DNA from 2 places in the Pseudoalteromonas sp. SG45-1 genome. Region 2 is predicted to be linked to the other one. Evidence: riboswitches for the same ligand, from Rfam matches in the RefSeq annotation. Region 2 holds a riboswitch; the other holds the start of a gene.
The links. Region 2 has a riboswitch for lysine ahead of lysC (lysine-sensitive aspartokinase 3). Riboswitches for the same ligand answer to the same signal wherever they lie in the genome.
Positions count from the first base shown of each region.

Region 1: linked by a shared signal. The riboswitch ahead of dapA (4-hydroxy-tetrahydrodipicolinate synthase) and the one ahead of lysC (lysine-sensitive aspartokinase 3) in region 2 are both predicted to bind lysine.

Region 1 is NZ_JACJEP010000009.1:50,338-58,233, forward strand. Features, by position in the region: gene H5117_RS09840 (phospholipase A) at 1-231, opposite strand, end outside; gene H5117_RS09845 (succinylglutamate desuccinylase/aspartoacylase family protein) at 610-1,731, opposite strand; gene H5117_RS09850 (PLP-dependent decarboxylase) at 1,737-2,942, opposite strand; gene H5117_RS09855 (2,3,4,5-tetrahydropyridine-2,6-dicarboxylate N-succinyltransferase) at 2,942-3,682, opposite strand; gene dapA (4-hydroxy-tetrahydrodipicolinate synthase) at 3,698-4,582, opposite strand; lysine riboswitch at 4,773-4,973, opposite strand; gene H5117_RS09865 (DNA-3-methyladenine glycosylase I) at 5,165-5,863, shown strand; gene H5117_RS09870 (YdiU family protein) at 5,872-7,281, shown strand; gene H5117_RS09875 (OmpA family protein) at 7,672-7,896, shown strand, end outside.
Region 2 is NZ_JACJEP010000034.1:2,174-10,069, forward strand. Features, by position in the region: gene H5117_RS18705 (ATPase) at 1-1,457, opposite strand, end outside; gene H5117_RS18710 (condensin complex protein MksE) at 1,454-2,002, opposite strand; gene H5117_RS18715 (hypothetical protein) at 2,006-3,277, opposite strand; gene nhaD (sodium:proton antiporter NhaD) at 3,500-4,747, shown strand; lysine riboswitch at 4,849-5,021, shown strand; gene lysC (lysine-sensitive aspartokinase 3) at 5,097-6,488, shown strand; gene H5117_RS18730 (4'-phosphopantetheinyl transferase superfamily protein) at 6,526-7,293, opposite strand; gene H5117_RS18735 (sodium-dependent transporter) at 7,435-7,896, shown strand, end outside.

The sequences.
Region 1 (7,896 bases), on a different contig from region 2:
AGCTTGGCGTTTATCAAGCGCGGTAAGTTGTTTGTCTTCTTCAAGGGATGAGCACTTTTTACGCAAGTCATCGAGAGTTTGCTTGCCATCTCCACCAATCACTTCATTTAAAATACACTGTTTTACAAGCTCGATGTCGTTGTCTTGCTCGTTTGTAGCAACTTCTTCTTCTTGTGCGAAGGTAGCGGTACTAATTAAAGCAGAAAGAGTTATCCAGTGGCGCCAGCTCATTGTAATTCCTTGTGAGTTTGGGTTGTTGTATGCGTTAATTTAATTATAACGTCTTTTTACATATGTAACGGTGAACTTTTACTGAATTTGTATTCATAACAAGGTCCATACGTATACAAAGTAAATATAGATCAAAAGAAAAGCGGCCTAAGCCGCTTTTCTAATGCAAATTAACTACTTTAGTTAATTTATACCAATTTTGTTAAAAACATGATCATTCTAGCGTATTAAATAACTCACTAACTACGTTAAAAATTATTTATATAGAACAACTATGTACCATAATTTTAGCCTTGTTATTAAGCTATTTCCTTATCGCTATAATAGATCACTAATTTAATGCAATTGGTATTACTCTCACGCAATGAGAAGGGTGAGCTAAAGCTCAAATATGTTAGTAAAAAACTTATAAAGCTCGGTACCTTGATTAACACTCGCTGAGGCAAAGTGCAAAATAGCAATTGCATCGCAATCAAGAGTAAGTGTTTGCAATGGTTGCTCACTTAAGTAGCGCTCCATGCGTAAAATATTGGCAATAGGCTCACCAGCTTTAATGTGCCCGCCAAGTGGGGCTAAGTATTCAACCATGCCGCCAATAGGGGCGTAATAAGCAAAGTAGTCATCTAAATTACATGCATAACGAGTCATATTGGCTGGCGTATGCGGTGCGTTTTGTAATACGCCTTTGTGATTTAAGTAACTTAAAATGCTGTTTGCATCGTTTAATGCTTCTTTTAAGTCTATTTTTTCTTGGCTGCCTAGCTCTACAGTAAATGCTTCTACAGCTATTGATAATTCGCGACCTTGTCCGCTAAGCGCATCACTTAAATGCCACCATGGGCAAAAGTTAGCTTCATCCATAGCGCCGTCAAAATCACTAGGAATAAGCAATACATGTTCAATATTAAAGTAACGTGCGCTGTCGGTTGCATAGGTTGGGCAGTACAGATGCTTGCTTGAAATAGGGCCTGTGTGTAAATCGAGTACTATATCAGCCTGATGAGCGAGCTTTTGTAAGTTAAGCGCAATGCGTTTACCCGTATTGAGTAAATAAGCAGGGCCGTTAAGTTTGCTGTCTACTTCGTCAATAAGTGCCTGTTTGAAGTTACTTTTTAATGTAGCGTCGTCATACTGAGTATGATTTTGTGCAAACTGTGCCACTAAATTTTTATTGTAGTGATACATGCGATTCCAATTAGTGCCCGTAATCGGATCGAACCTGCCAAGGGTAAACTCGCCAGATTTTTGATTACAGCCAATCGGATTTGCATAAGGTACAAGGGTAATATCGCCATTAAGGTTAAGGTGTTTTAATTGCTCAAGCAGCTGAAAAATAACTGCGTTACCTTGCACTTCAGCGCCATGCATATTGGCCTGAATGTAAACACTTGGCCCTGTGCCATCACCTTTTAAACGATACACAGGAATTGTAAGTGGTAAGCCGTTTGCAACTTCCCCTACTACAATGTTCTCTTGGCTAATGTGTGTTGTATTACTCATACTTGTTACCTTAAATAATGGCTGGCATTTTCGGCTTGGCGAACACAGGTAAGTGTACCGTTTTGCAATGTGTACTCAGCAGCTAGCTCATGGCATAAAAAATACGGCATACTTTCGGTAAAGCCGTAAGCACCGCATTGGCTAAACACTAGCCAGTCGTGCTCATTTAAATCGCTTGGTAAGTTATGTTCACCCAAGCAGTCAAGCGCTGTACAAAGTGGGCCATATAAAGTGACCGCTTGAGTTTTAGCATTGGATTCACGCAGTAATGCAGCAGGAAAGTCCTGGCTGGTAACAGCAGGGCGTAATAAGTGATTTATACCGCCGCTTAAAATTACTTGTTCTTGATTGTAGTTTTGTTTGCGCTCTACTACTGGGTTTGCGTAATGACCGCATTCGCCAACGGCATAGCGACCAAGTTCCATCCATAGCTCTTCTACACCCGCATCATTTTTAATTTTAGCGAGCGCAGCAATCAAGTCATCCCAATCAAGTGTTGCTTCGTTTTGTGTATAAGGAATACCTAAACCGCCACCTAAATCTAAAATTTTAAGGCTAATATTTAAATCGCTGGCAAGTTGGCTAAGAGGTGCAATCATTTGTGACCACAAGTCGCTTAGTTTTTGCGTGCTAAGCATGTTGCCCCACTGAAAGATATGCAGGCCGTCAAATTTAAGCGCAGGGTAGTCAGCTACATTGAGTGCTTGCCATTCATTACAACCCAAACCAAACGGCGTAAGGCTGTCGCCGCCCAGTGGGTTTTTTTCACCTTCAGGCCAACGTAATTGTACACGCAGTAATACTTGTAACTGCGTGTTTTGTCGTTGCGCTTGTTGGTTTAACCAACGTACTTGATTGAGGCTTTCTGCTACGAATATACGCACGCCGCGCTCAATAAAGTGTTTTATTTGTTTAGGGCTTTTTGCAGGCCCTGTGTTGAGCACGCGCTGCGAGCTAATACCTTGTGCTAGTACTTGCTCAAGCTCACCTTTACTTGCTACGTCAAAATTAAAGCCAGCACTGTCTAAGCTTTGAATAATTTTAGACAGTGGGTTTGCTTTTACCGCGTACCACAGTTTTACATCGGTTTGCGCAACTAAACGCGCAAGATGCGTGTTTAGTTGATCTAGGTCGTAAACAAAAAAAGGTGTATCAAGTTGCTGTGTAATCGTATTTACAGCGGTTTTGATAGGCGTGCTCAAAAAGCTCATTATCGTAAAACCTCTTCAAGCAATAACGATGCATCGCTTTTCTCGTCGCGGTATTTAACTATTAACGCACACGACATGCTTAGGCCTTGCTCGCGCGCCCATTCGTTTGACGCAGGGCGAGAGCCCGGTATTACAATCGCGTACTCTGGGATTGGCTCGCCTTTATCAAGTTGGCGCTCGTTTACGCAGTCGTATACTGGAATAGTTGCTGATAAACGCACGCCAGGGGCAAGTACTGCGCCTTTTTTAATGACTACGCCTTCAACAATAACACAGCCTGCACCAATAAATGCGTCATCTTCAACCACTACTGGGCTTGCACCAATTGGCTCAAGCACACCACCAAGCTGAACTGCAGCGCTTAAATGTACGTTTTTACCTACTTGTGCACAAGAACCCACCAATGCGTGGCTATCTACCATTGTGCCTTCGTCGATATATGCACCAATGTTTACATACGCTGGTGGCATAATAATCGTGCCTTTAGCAACATAAGCACCACGGCGAACACTTGAGCCACCTGGTACCATACGAACGCCATCATCAGTACTAAATTCTTGCGGAGCTAGGTTATGTTTATCAACAAAGCCGCCTGCAAACTCAGTATTAGTGCCATTTTTAAAGGCTTCTAAAATGCCTTGCTTTACTTCTACGTTAGCTTGCCATTGGCCGCTTTCGTTTTGTGATGCTGCGCGTACTGCGCCCGATTCTAAATTATTTAATAGTTCTAACCAGCTCATTATAAAAACCTGTATTTAATGCCAAGATAAAATGGTGTTGTTTGCAGTTGTGATGCAATCGGTTTGAGTTAACTCAAGATGTGTTAAAGGTGGACGAAGTTGCGGGCTGCTTAAGCGGCCTTGCAAATGCATCAGTACCTTTACGGGAATAGGGTTTGCGACAGCAAACAGGCTATTAATAGCGCTTGACCACTGGGCAAATAAATTAGGGTGTTGACCACTTAAACTGCGCTTAACAAACTCGTGAGTTTGTTCAGGCCATGCGTTTGCAGCTACCGACACCAAACCTTTTGCGCCAGCTTGAGCAAAATAAGGCATTAGCGCATCGTCGCCACTAAAAATAGCTAAATTAGGCGCCGCTTGGCGGTAAGCTTCAAACTGAGCAATACTGCCGCTCGCTTCTTTTAACGCCCATAAATTTTTATTGTTTTGTAAGTTTTGAATTGTTGCCGCTGGGATGCTAACAGCGCTTCGACCTGGTACGTTATAAAGCATACATGGGTGAGCGCTTGCATTTAGTAGGCTTTCAAACCAATGAGTTTGACCTACAGCGCCAGGCTTTGCATAAAGCGGTGAGCCAAGTAAAAAGCTATGAATTGGGAGTGTATTACAGTAGTTAACCCACTCAATTTGTTGCTTTAAGTTACTACCGCCCACAGCTACCATGAGTGGTACTGTTGGTTTTAGCTGGCATACGTGCTCAACAATGGCTTGTTGCTCTTTTAGCGTTAGTGCTAAACCTTCGCCCGTACTGCCAAGTAGCAAAATACCGTTATGTGCCGCTTCTTGATCGCTAACCAACTTAGTTAACGTGTTGTAGTCAACATCGCCGTGTTGATCAAATGGCGTTACGAGCGCGGTCCACAGTGAGTAGTCGTTTAAATTGAAGTTGTTGATCATCTCTCACGAACTTATAATTTGTACCAATTTTATTAAAAACGTGATCATTTTAGCGATAACTAATTTAATGCAATTGGTATTATTCGAAGAGTTAAAAAGCTTTATGGAAGGAGCCGCATTAACGTCGTTCGAACTAATAATTCGAAGAGCGAATGGGCTTAAAATAATAGGGCGCACGGCCTTAATATTTAAGACCAGAAGCTCTCCACCAAACTAACAAGCTGCTTTTTATAAGCAGCTATTGGTGACAGTCGCTAGGGTTCAACCTAGTCGCCCGAAATAAACACCTCGCAAAAGTGGTTACTTCTCGGCGTTAATTCCCCTCACGTATGCTTACTGGAGTTTGCGCTCCTAACATACGCTACCTGAATAACGCACCTCTTCTAGCCCTTTGCACCTGTTTGTAGGGTAAAACTTACAAACCTGTGCAATTTAAATAGGGTAATTACGGCGATTAAAGCATTTTAGCCGTCTAGGTGTCAAGCGACTAAATACAGATTAATTCATCGAAAAGAGGGGTGGTTACGTATTAGGTGCTTTTCTCGTACACTAGCAATATAAGTAGTGAGGTATTTAATTAGTATGGAAAAATTTAGCGATATTTATAAGCGAGCGGTAGAGCGAAAAGGCTCTGAAAAAATGCTTAAGTTATTACTTGCAAAACCGCTATCTAAAAAACAACTAAGCACGTTAAGTGACGACGATTGGCTTGAAGAATTTACTCGAAAAGTATTTCAAAGCGGCTTTTATTGGTCAGTCATAAATAATAAGTGGGCAGGCTTTAGAGAGGTTTTTTGGGATTTTAGCGTTGATAAGTTATTAATGATGCCACCAGATATGCTGGAACAAAAAGCAACGGATGAGCGCATTGTTCGTAACTATAAAAAAGTAAAAACAATTACCGAAAATGCTTACATGATCCACGAAATAGCAGGGGAACATGGCAGTTTTAGCCAGTTTATCGCTAATTGGCCGACAGACGATATTATTGGTTTGTGGGCATATTTAAAAAAGCATGGTTCGCGTTTAGGCGGAAATACAGGGCCTTATGCGCTGCGAGCACTTGGTAAAGATACATTTTTACTATCACGCGATGTAGAGAATTATTTGCGTGCCCATAAAATTATAGACGGCGGCCTACAAACTAAAAAGTCACTAAATGCAGCCCAAGCTTTTTTTAACGAAATGCAAGAGCAAAGTGGCTTAAGTATGCAAGAGTTAAGCTTAATTGTTGCTTATGGCGTAGGTGACAACCGTGTTGGTATAAGTCAGCAACAATAGGAATTACAATGAAATTAGTGCCAAGATACACAGATGTTGCAGAAAACTTCGCGATAGAAGATTTCCCTGCAAGTGTCGCCTCTCCTCAGTTATTGCTGTGGAACGAGAGTTTAGCAAAAGAGTTTAATATTAACGTTGCGGCTGATTTACGTGCCAGCACTTTTAGCGGTAACGAAAAACAGGCGATTCCTGCAGTAGCACTTGGTTACTCTGGGCACCAATTTGGACATTTTTCACAACGCTTAGGTGATGGACGAGCGCACTTACTGGGCGCTATTAGTGATGATGAAAACCAGTTATGGGATATTCAATTAAAAGGCTCTGGTGCTACTCCTTACTCAAGAGGTGGGGATGGACGTTGTGCTCTTGGTCCTGCTATTCGTGAATACGTAATGAGCGAGGCAATGCATGCGCTGGGAGTTAAAACCACACGCTGCTTAGCGGTTGTTGGTAGTGGTGAAACGGTTTATCGTAATCCGCCACAAGCAGGGGCTATCGTTACGCGTGTAGCAACTAGTCATATTCGTGTTGGCTCGTTTCAATATTTAGCGACGCAAGGCGATGTTGAAGGGCTTAAAAATTTAGCCGATTTAGCTATAGAGCGACACTACCCAGAAATAACCGATACAGGTTCGCAGCGATATTTAGCATTTTTAGGCGCTGTGATTAAAAACCAAGTTAAGCTAGTTGTGAGCTGGATGCGTGTTGGCTTTATTCACGGAGTAATGAATACAGATAATACGCTAGTTAGCGGAGAGACCATTGATTACGGTCCGTGTGCCATGATGAATAGCTTTGATTTTGATACCGTATTTAGCTCTATAGACAAACAAGGCCGCTATGCATTCGGTAATCAACCTAATATAGCTAACTGGAACTGCGCACGCTTAGCTGAGAGTTTAATACCGCTTATTAGCGATGATGACGAGCAAGCGGTTTCATTAATGACGCCATTTATTAATAGTTTTGCTGAGCAGTTTAATACTGAGTTTACGGCTATGTGGGCACAAAAACTGGGTTTAAATGAATCTAGCGATAGTAGTGGCGAGTTAATAGCAGAGTTGTTAACGCTATTAAAAGATAATCAGCTCGACTACACCAATGCCTTTGATGCGCTTACTGAATCCTTAAAAGGAGAAAAAAGCGTACCTGAGTCGCTAATTGAATGGAGAGCTAAGTGGGTAAGTTTAACTGACGATAATAGTTATGAAGTAATGAGAGCGGCAAATCCTCGTGTAATACCGCGTAATCATGTGATCGAAGAAATAATTGCACAATATAACGCTACAGGATCCAGCGAGTTGCTACAGCGCTTTATAAAAATAGCCAGCAATCCATATTCTAACAGTGAAGAGTTATCAGAATTTTGCTCTCCACCGACGAATGATAATGACTACCAGACTTTTTGTGGTACTTAATACTTAACTTTAAATATAACCGCATGATTAAAAAGAGTCATTTTTTAATCAAACATGCGCATATACCTAGGGGAATGCTAATTCTGGTGGTATTATGCGCACAATTAAAACCAAGCAATATTTCTTTGCATTTATAAGTGCATTTAATTTAATTGCTCTTACATTCCTTGCTAAGTACTAATTTACAATAAACTACTATATTTATTTTTCAATAAAGTTTTAATTTCGCCTATAGTAAGTGGATGTGTGTTGCGACAAGGCATAGAAAAAAGTTATAAACTTTATTTTTCGTTAAGTATTGATTAACAAAGGCTCAGTTAGTCTATATAAAACTGATTGAGCTAGTATCGATTAGCTACAATTTAAAATTGTTCAAATGGGAAGAAAACAATGAAATTAAAATCACTTACAATTGCAATCGCGTTGGCTGCAACTAGCGCATCTACATTCGCTGCTGATAAAGAAGAAGGTTTCTACATTGGCGCATTTGGCGACTACTATGACGCATCTTGGAAAAACATGCGTGACCAAGCCGGTCTTGACGTAAACGAATCAACTGGCTGGGGTGTTGAAGCTGGTTACCGTTTCAGTGATTACTGGAGCGCACGTCTTGAA
Region 2 (7,896 bases):
GCGGTTAATTGCTCTTTGTTTTCGCCGCTTTGCATTTGCACAGGGGATAGCTTTTTAAGCTTAATGCTCGCACCTGGTAGCGTTAAGACGCCGCCATTAACGTTTTCACTTAATAGCGATAAAAATTCCCCAAACGCGTCTTCGTCATCAATGGTTATATCGCCATTAGTGGTGGTTGCAAACGAGAGAATATCAGGGTTTAAAATGCGCGATATTTCTTCTACTTCTTTTAACGAGAGGTCTTCGCGCATGCGGGTAAACAAATTAAATTCAAGATTTTTAAGTTGCAGCTTTAGGCTCTTAATTTGTTTTTGTGTTTCGCTAATGCGGTAGTCAAGCGTGTGCAGGCTTTGCCCTTGTGCGCTAGTTATAGAGTGCGAAAGCGACTCGTAATCTTGCTTTAACTGAGTCAGGCTGGTTTTAAGGGTGGCTTTATTTACTAGTTCAAACTCGCTTTTAAGCGCATCGTAATCTAAAAACCACTGCTCAATTTGAGTTTGTCTGCGCTCTATATCACGCGATTGCTGTACGTATAGGCTTTGCTTTTGCTCAAACTCGTGTTTTTCGTGCTCTATATCTTCAAGCGCTATACCCAACTCATTAAGTTGCGACTCTTGATAGGTATCAAAATCAATCAGTGCTTGGTCAATTTTAGGCGCGTATGCGGCTAATTTACCTTTAAGCACGGTTTGGTTTTCAAGCATTGATTCAAGCGCGGCTATTGGCTCTTGCATTGACTCAAGGGCTTTTAATTCGCGTTTTGAGCGATTTACTTTATCAAATGAGCGACGCCATACTTCATAAAAGTCGACTTTAGAGTTCGACATATGGCGTTCAAACACGCGTAACATAAAGCGTTTTACGTCGCTTGCGCCTAATTTGTGTAAGTTAAGAATACGTCTAAATATTTCTTTATAAATAGAGGAGTCTTGCACATTATTAAGCGGGATCATTTTTAGGTTAATGTCGCCGTCAAAAGGCGTTGCGCCGCCAGTAAGTAGCGCGTTTAACTCTTGTGCTTTAAGCTCAATAGGGTTGTAGTTAAGCGATTTTAAATGGTTGAACAGCTTGGTAAATTTAATAATAGTTTTACCTTGCGTGTACTGCTCTAAATCAAGCTTTCCTTGATAACAAAAGTACTGATGCGCGTAACCGGCAATTTTACCAAGGCCTGCCACGCCTATTACTACCGAGCCATGAGGCAAGTTAGCTTCTAGTAAAATGTACGACTGATCGGATGAAAAATAAAACTTACGGGTTTCATCTAAATCGTGTCCGTCCCATTCTGTTAAGCGTAAATCGTTAATAAGCGGAAACTGCAGGGCGTTAATAACCGAGCTTTTACCGGTGTTATTGGGCGCGCAAATAGAGCTGCTTTTATCAAGCGGGATCACACATTTTGCATAGCCTGCGGTGTTAAGTAGGGCGAGTTTGCTTAGTCCGTATAGATTTTTCATTCCTCGTCCTCTGTAATGTAGGTTTCTTCGTTTACTTCCATGAGTGCATCTATGTAGCGGTGAATTGGCGCTTGTAGCATAAAGCCGCCTTCTACTTCACGGGCTAAACCTAAGCGCACCATGCGCAGGTAAACGTCTTTACGCAAATCCGATCCCGAAAATATCTCAAGCTGATCAAACAAATGTTTGTTAATTTGCACCAGCGTTTGCATAAGCTCTAAATCGTTTACGTCGTCAAACAATGCGCGCATTGGGTCTTTACCCGTATTGGCGTAGTGCTCAATTAAAATGTAAATGGTGAGCGCGATAGCGCGAGATATTTTGCCCATATTGGGTGTGCTTTCGTCGCTACCAAAATAATAAAAGCCACGGCTGTCGTGTTTTAAATCGTTACCTAAAGCGGTAAATAGGGCGGTGTAGTCTTCTATGCGTTGGTCAAGCTCTTGCCACATTACGTTGTCTTGCTCGCAAATGTGATAACCCGCTACTAATTTTTTATTAATGGCTTGTAGATGGGTTAGCTCGTCTAAGTTTATGTGTGTCATGGTTTATTTACCTGCCTTTGAATCTGGCTGAGGCTCTGAATTAAATGGATATAAAGAAAAGTGCTGACCGGCAATTTTTACGCGGGCTTTTTCATCGCTTTGAATTATTTTAATATCGCTGTCGCTGACTAATTTTTGATACAAAAATAGCATTTCGTCGGCATCGAGATCTGGATAGCTTTCGTCTAAAAATTGCAGCAAGGGCTGCGGCTTTTTGCGTTTTTTATTAAAGCGCTTAGCAAAGCTGGTTTTGACATCGTTGTAGTCAGGAATATTAGGCGTAACAAATGCAGGCACGTCTTGCTGGTCAGGCAATTGGTATTCTTCGTGTTCAAATTCAACCAAGCTTGCCATGTAAGCGACAATATGGCGTTGCTGACCAAGCGAATATCGCTGCGCGTCGCTTACAAAATTTGGCTGCACAGCACTTAGCATATTGTCTACACCACTTTTACGCACCAGCCCAAGTACTTTGGCTGCTTGGCGAGTAATTAAGTTATTACGACGTAACTCTTCGCGTAGCGGCATAAGCATATCGGCACTTTTACGTAAGCTTTCTCGGCCCATTAAATGCATTTCGAGTATACGGGTACGTAATTGCTCCAGCATACGTTTGTCGTTATACGCTTTACCTGAGCGCTCAATGTGCAGTATTTGCTTACTTATTTGCTCTTCAATGAGGGTAAAACACGCATGAAATTCACCACGAATATCAACCATTTCAAGCATTGGCTCTATGTATTCGTCAAAGGCTTCTATTACCGCTTTATAACGCTTTTGCAGCGATTGCACTGCATTATTTGATTTGGCTTGTTCAACAATATTTAAAATAGCGTTTTCGTTGTGCGTATAAAGCTTCATTATTTTACGCACCCGATCATCCATAATGCGGCTGTAGCGGCGTAAGTCGTCAAAGTCTTCTATTTCGCCAGCGTTATCTAGGCGGTTACCTAAACGAGCCAGGTCCTCTACTAATACGCTAATTTCTTGTGCTAAACCTAAATGCTCTTCTTGCAGTAAAAAAGTAGCAAAATCGGCAATGGCACGATTTATTTCAAGTTGAGAGGATTTAGCCAGTGGAATTAAAATATCTTGGTTTAACAAACGATTTGTTTCTTTATAAATGCGTTCGTTTGACCACGTAGGCTGCTTTTGCTTAATCGCGTTTTGTACGTCTTTTAGGCTAAAGTCAGCCATTTTAAAACGTTTAAATAATAGCTCTAATACACCCCAATGTTCGGTTATGGTGTTTAGCAGCTTTTTAGCTGGGATCATAAGGGGTTACAACATCCTAGTATTTTATTATTGAGTTCTTTTAGAAGACTCATTATTACGTATTTTTAATTAACCTTGTCTGTATATAGTATTCGTTTTTAAGACCATTTAATAATAGTTTTTGCATAGAGGCAGTGCTAAAATTCGCGCCGAAAATAGGCACATGAAATGGAATGTTATTTGTGTGTTCTTTAAAACTATATCAAAGGTTGTTTAACTACCATGGTTTCCTCGATTATTCTAACCCTGATAGCGATTGCATTTTTACTGATCGTTATAGAAGATATAATCCATGTAAATAAAGCTAAAACCACGCTGTTTTTTGGTACGCTTTGCTGGATTCTTCTTTTTATATACCCCCTACACGGGCAAAGCCCCGATACGATTCAGCATCTTTTAAACGAAAATATTTTAGAAATTGCCTCATTATGGCTATTTTTAATGGCTGCAATGACCTTTGTCGCGTATTTAAATTCAAAGGGGTTTATAGAAAATATTGTGCACCGTGTTATGCCAAAAAGTATTAGCGAAAAAAAGCTCATGTTTTTGGTGGGTGGTTTTGCGTTTTTGTTTTCGTCGATTTCAGACAACGTAACAGCGACGCTTATATCGCTTGCGGTTGTTATGTCGTTAAAGCTTGAACCTAAAAAGCTCGTTAAATACGCCACGCTTATTGTGTTTGGAGTGAACTCAGGTGGGGTATCGCTAATAACAGGTGACGTAACCACACTAATGATATTTTTAGATGGCAAAGTAACCATTGCTCATTTATTACTACTTATAGCGCCAGCACTTGCAAGCGTTATGCTGCTTGCTGCGTTACTGTCTATAGGTATGAAAGGGCGTGTTGAGTTTGCTAGTGCAGGTAAAACCCGCATTGAAAAAACCGACATAACCATTGCTGTTATATTTTTATCTACCGTAGTGAGCACACTTACGTTGAGTGTAATTTACAGCGTACCGCCTTTATTAACCTTTTTGTTTGGCTTATCAGTGATGTTTTTAGTGGCGCAATTTTTAATGCGCAAAAAAGACATAAACAAAGACATAATCGATTTTGTTCGCGATATAGAATACGACACATTATTGTTTTTTGTAGGTGTACTTTTACTTGTTGGCGCACTTAAAGAAATTGGTATGTTGAGTAAATTTACCGACCTATACACGGTAATGGCACCAGAATACGCAAACTACTTAATGGGCATATTATCAGCTGGGGTCGATAACGTACCGCTTACCGCTGCATTATTAAAAGCCAATATAGTAATGAGCCAACAACATTGGTTGTCGTTTACGTATGCAACGGGTGTGGGCGGTTCAATGCTTATTATTGGTTCGGCTGCGGGCATTATTGCCATGAGTAAAGTTAAAGCGCTTACCTTTATGAGCTACTTGCGTTTATCGCTGCATTTATTAATTTGTTACACGGTTGGATATGCGGGCTCGTATTACATGGGCAGTTTTATTTAACTCATAAATTATTAAATGCTTGACAGCTAGACGTCTAAACGATAACTTTCAAAGCCCCGCTACTTAGTGGGGTTTTGTTTTATTAGCCACTGGTTAATAAAGCATTCAGAAGAGGTGCGATACTTAGGTACTTAATGTTAGGCGACGAAAGCCGATGATCATTAAGGAGGGAAGTACTCGCCGAGGAAAATAATGGTACGTCGTCATTGTTTTTCGGTTTATGGGGCTGAATCCCCAAAACTGTCACCAATATAGGTGGAGAGCTTCTGGCAGTGGACTTATCTTCAAGCATTCCTTTGCCAAGTTCTTCTTGTTTTATTGCGGTTTGGATACCGCGAAAGGAGACTAAATGACTACCCAATCAGTGCCACAAACAGTATCAGGCGCAAAATCAGATTACATCGTTGCCAAATTTGGCGGAACCAGTGTTGCAAATTTTGAAGCGATGAGTCGCTGTAGCGAAATTATTGTTGCAGATAAAAGCGTACGTATTGTTGCCGTGAGCGCCAGTGCCGGCGTAACTAATCACTTAGTTGCACTGTGTAAATCAAGCATTACTCCTAGTGAGCGCCAAGAACACATAAACGGCGTGCTTGCTATTCAACAAACTATTTTAGATGAATTATCGCTAGATGCCGATTTAGCGGTTGGCTTTAACGAAACCCTAAAAGCATTTCAAACATTGGCTCAAGAACCACTAACAACCGATCAGCAACACGACGAGCTACTTAGCTTTGGTGAGCGTTTATCGTCGTATTTGTTTGCTCAAGTGCTGCGTTTACAAGGTTTAAATGCCGATCGCTTTGATGTGCGCAAGGTACTTAAAACCGACAGCCAATTTGGTAAAGCAACGCCCAATGTTGCAGCCACAGCGCAAGCTGCTAAAGAGCATTTAATTCCGTTATTAGACGCTCAAGTAATTGTAACTCAGGGATTTATTGGTAGTGACGAATACGGTCACACCACAACGCTAGGACGTGGTGGTTCAGACTACAGCGCTGCATTACTAGCTGAAGCGATTAACGCTAAAAGTGTGCATATTTGGACCGACGTAGTGGGCATTTTTAGCACCGACCCGCGTTTGTGCGCAAAAGCGACGCCTATTGCACGCTTAAGTTTTGACGAAGCCGCTGAAATGGCAACCTTTGGCGCAAAAGTATTACACCCAGCAACTATTTTACCAGCGAGCCGTAGCCACATTAACGTGTTTGTAGGTTCTAGCCGCGAGCCAGAGCGTGGCGGTACGTGGATTGAGCGCGAAAAATCGCAGCAACCAGGTATACGCGCAGTAACGCAACGTAAAAACCAAATATTGCTTACGCTTAAAAGCCCAGAAATGCTACTAGCAAGCGGCTTTTTAGCACGCGTATTTACACTATTAAGTGAATACAATATATCGGTAGATTTGGTAACTACATCAGAAATCAGTGTGGCTATAACGCTTGATAACGCGCAAAACGCCTCGCGCCCAGAGCTTGATCAAGAATGCCTAGATAAGCTTGCAGAGTTTTGCCATGTTTCGGTAGAAAACAACCTAACATTGGTGGCACTTATTGGCTCTGAGATTCAATTACGCCAACACGAAATGAACTTAATGAGTGTGCTAAAAGATTTTAACATTCGATTAATTTGTCACGGTGCAAGTAAGCACAACCTGTGCTTTTTAGTAGAGCAAACTGAGTCAGATAACGTAGTACAGTCTATTCATAGTCGTTTATTAGAAAATGATTTTGCCGCGTAAATAACGGTTATTCAGGAAAATTAACTAGTAAAATCACTTAACAAAACTGATTAATAAAGTCATTTAATAAAAAGCATCGCCAGTCGGTGCTTTTTTTATGCACCACACTCACATCAAAACAAACATTGCTGTCACTGCTATCAGCTACAGTAACGTGATTACTGCAAGCACTCAGCTTTGTACTATGTAATTCGTCAAACACATTAGGGCTAAGTAACTTTGCAATAGGGCGGCTGGTGGCTTTAGCAAGTGACTCTTTTAATGTCCAAATTCTAAAAAATGTATCTGCTTGGGCTTGGGTATTAGTGGGCTTGGTGATAAGTGTAATTTCATCATTATGATAAAAATGCTTAGCGAGCTTTTCAAACGGGCGCTTTAGGCTTACTTTTTCAATATCAAAACCAAACTCACTTCTATCAAAATTTAGCGCGGCCCCAACCAAACCATGCGAGTGTGAAATACAGGTATTTATAACATCACCACTCACATGTATTTGCAGCTTTGAGCTTGCTTCGTCAAATTCGGTACTCATTTTATTAAGGGGTACATGCGTATGTTGCGGCTGCGTTACTTTAATAAGGTGTTTTAACAATAACCGCGTAGCTAAATACTCTTGCTTAGCTTGTGGGCTTTTACGGCGGTTTATAATAGTTAATTCAAACGGGCTTAAGCAATCGGGCAAATTAAAGTCTCTAAGCTCAAGTGTTTTAGCATTAAATAATAAAATACTGTTACTCGCTAAAGACAAATTTGCCAATTGAGTTGAAGTAATACTCAAGGCGTTTTTAAAATAGTGTTCAGTCATAAAAGCCCTAAAGCAAAAGAAGTCGCTGATATTGTGAGCGGTTAGTGCCACTAATAAAGGCTGGGTACAATTTTATTACTCAGCTGGCATGAAATATGGTTTAATTCACAATAATCAAAATAATAACAGATTTGTAGATGTATGGCACAAGTGCGTGATGGGTTTCAAAGCCGACTTGGTTTTGTTTTAGCCGCTGCTGGCGCAGCAGTGGGTTTGGGTAATATTTGGGGTTTTCCTACGCAAGCGGCCAACCATGGCGGCGGTGCTTTTTTACTGGTTTATTTTATTGTTATATTTTTACTTGCGCTTCCTGCGCTTTATACCGAACTTTATTTAGGTCACAAAGCACAAGCTAACCCGGTAAAAGCATTGGGCGATGCATGGCAAAACACTAGCCGTAAAGTAGGTGCAGCAGCCGGTTACATAGGCCTTGCAGGCGCAGTTGTTATGCTAAGTTTTTATTCAATAGTGGCAGGGTGGATGCTTTCGTACGCTATTGAACCCATAACAACCTTTTTAGGTTTCACAGGCGCAAGCGAATTTTTACATAGCGACTCAGTGCTGCGTAATTTTGTATTTACGCCGCTTATGCTTATTTTAACT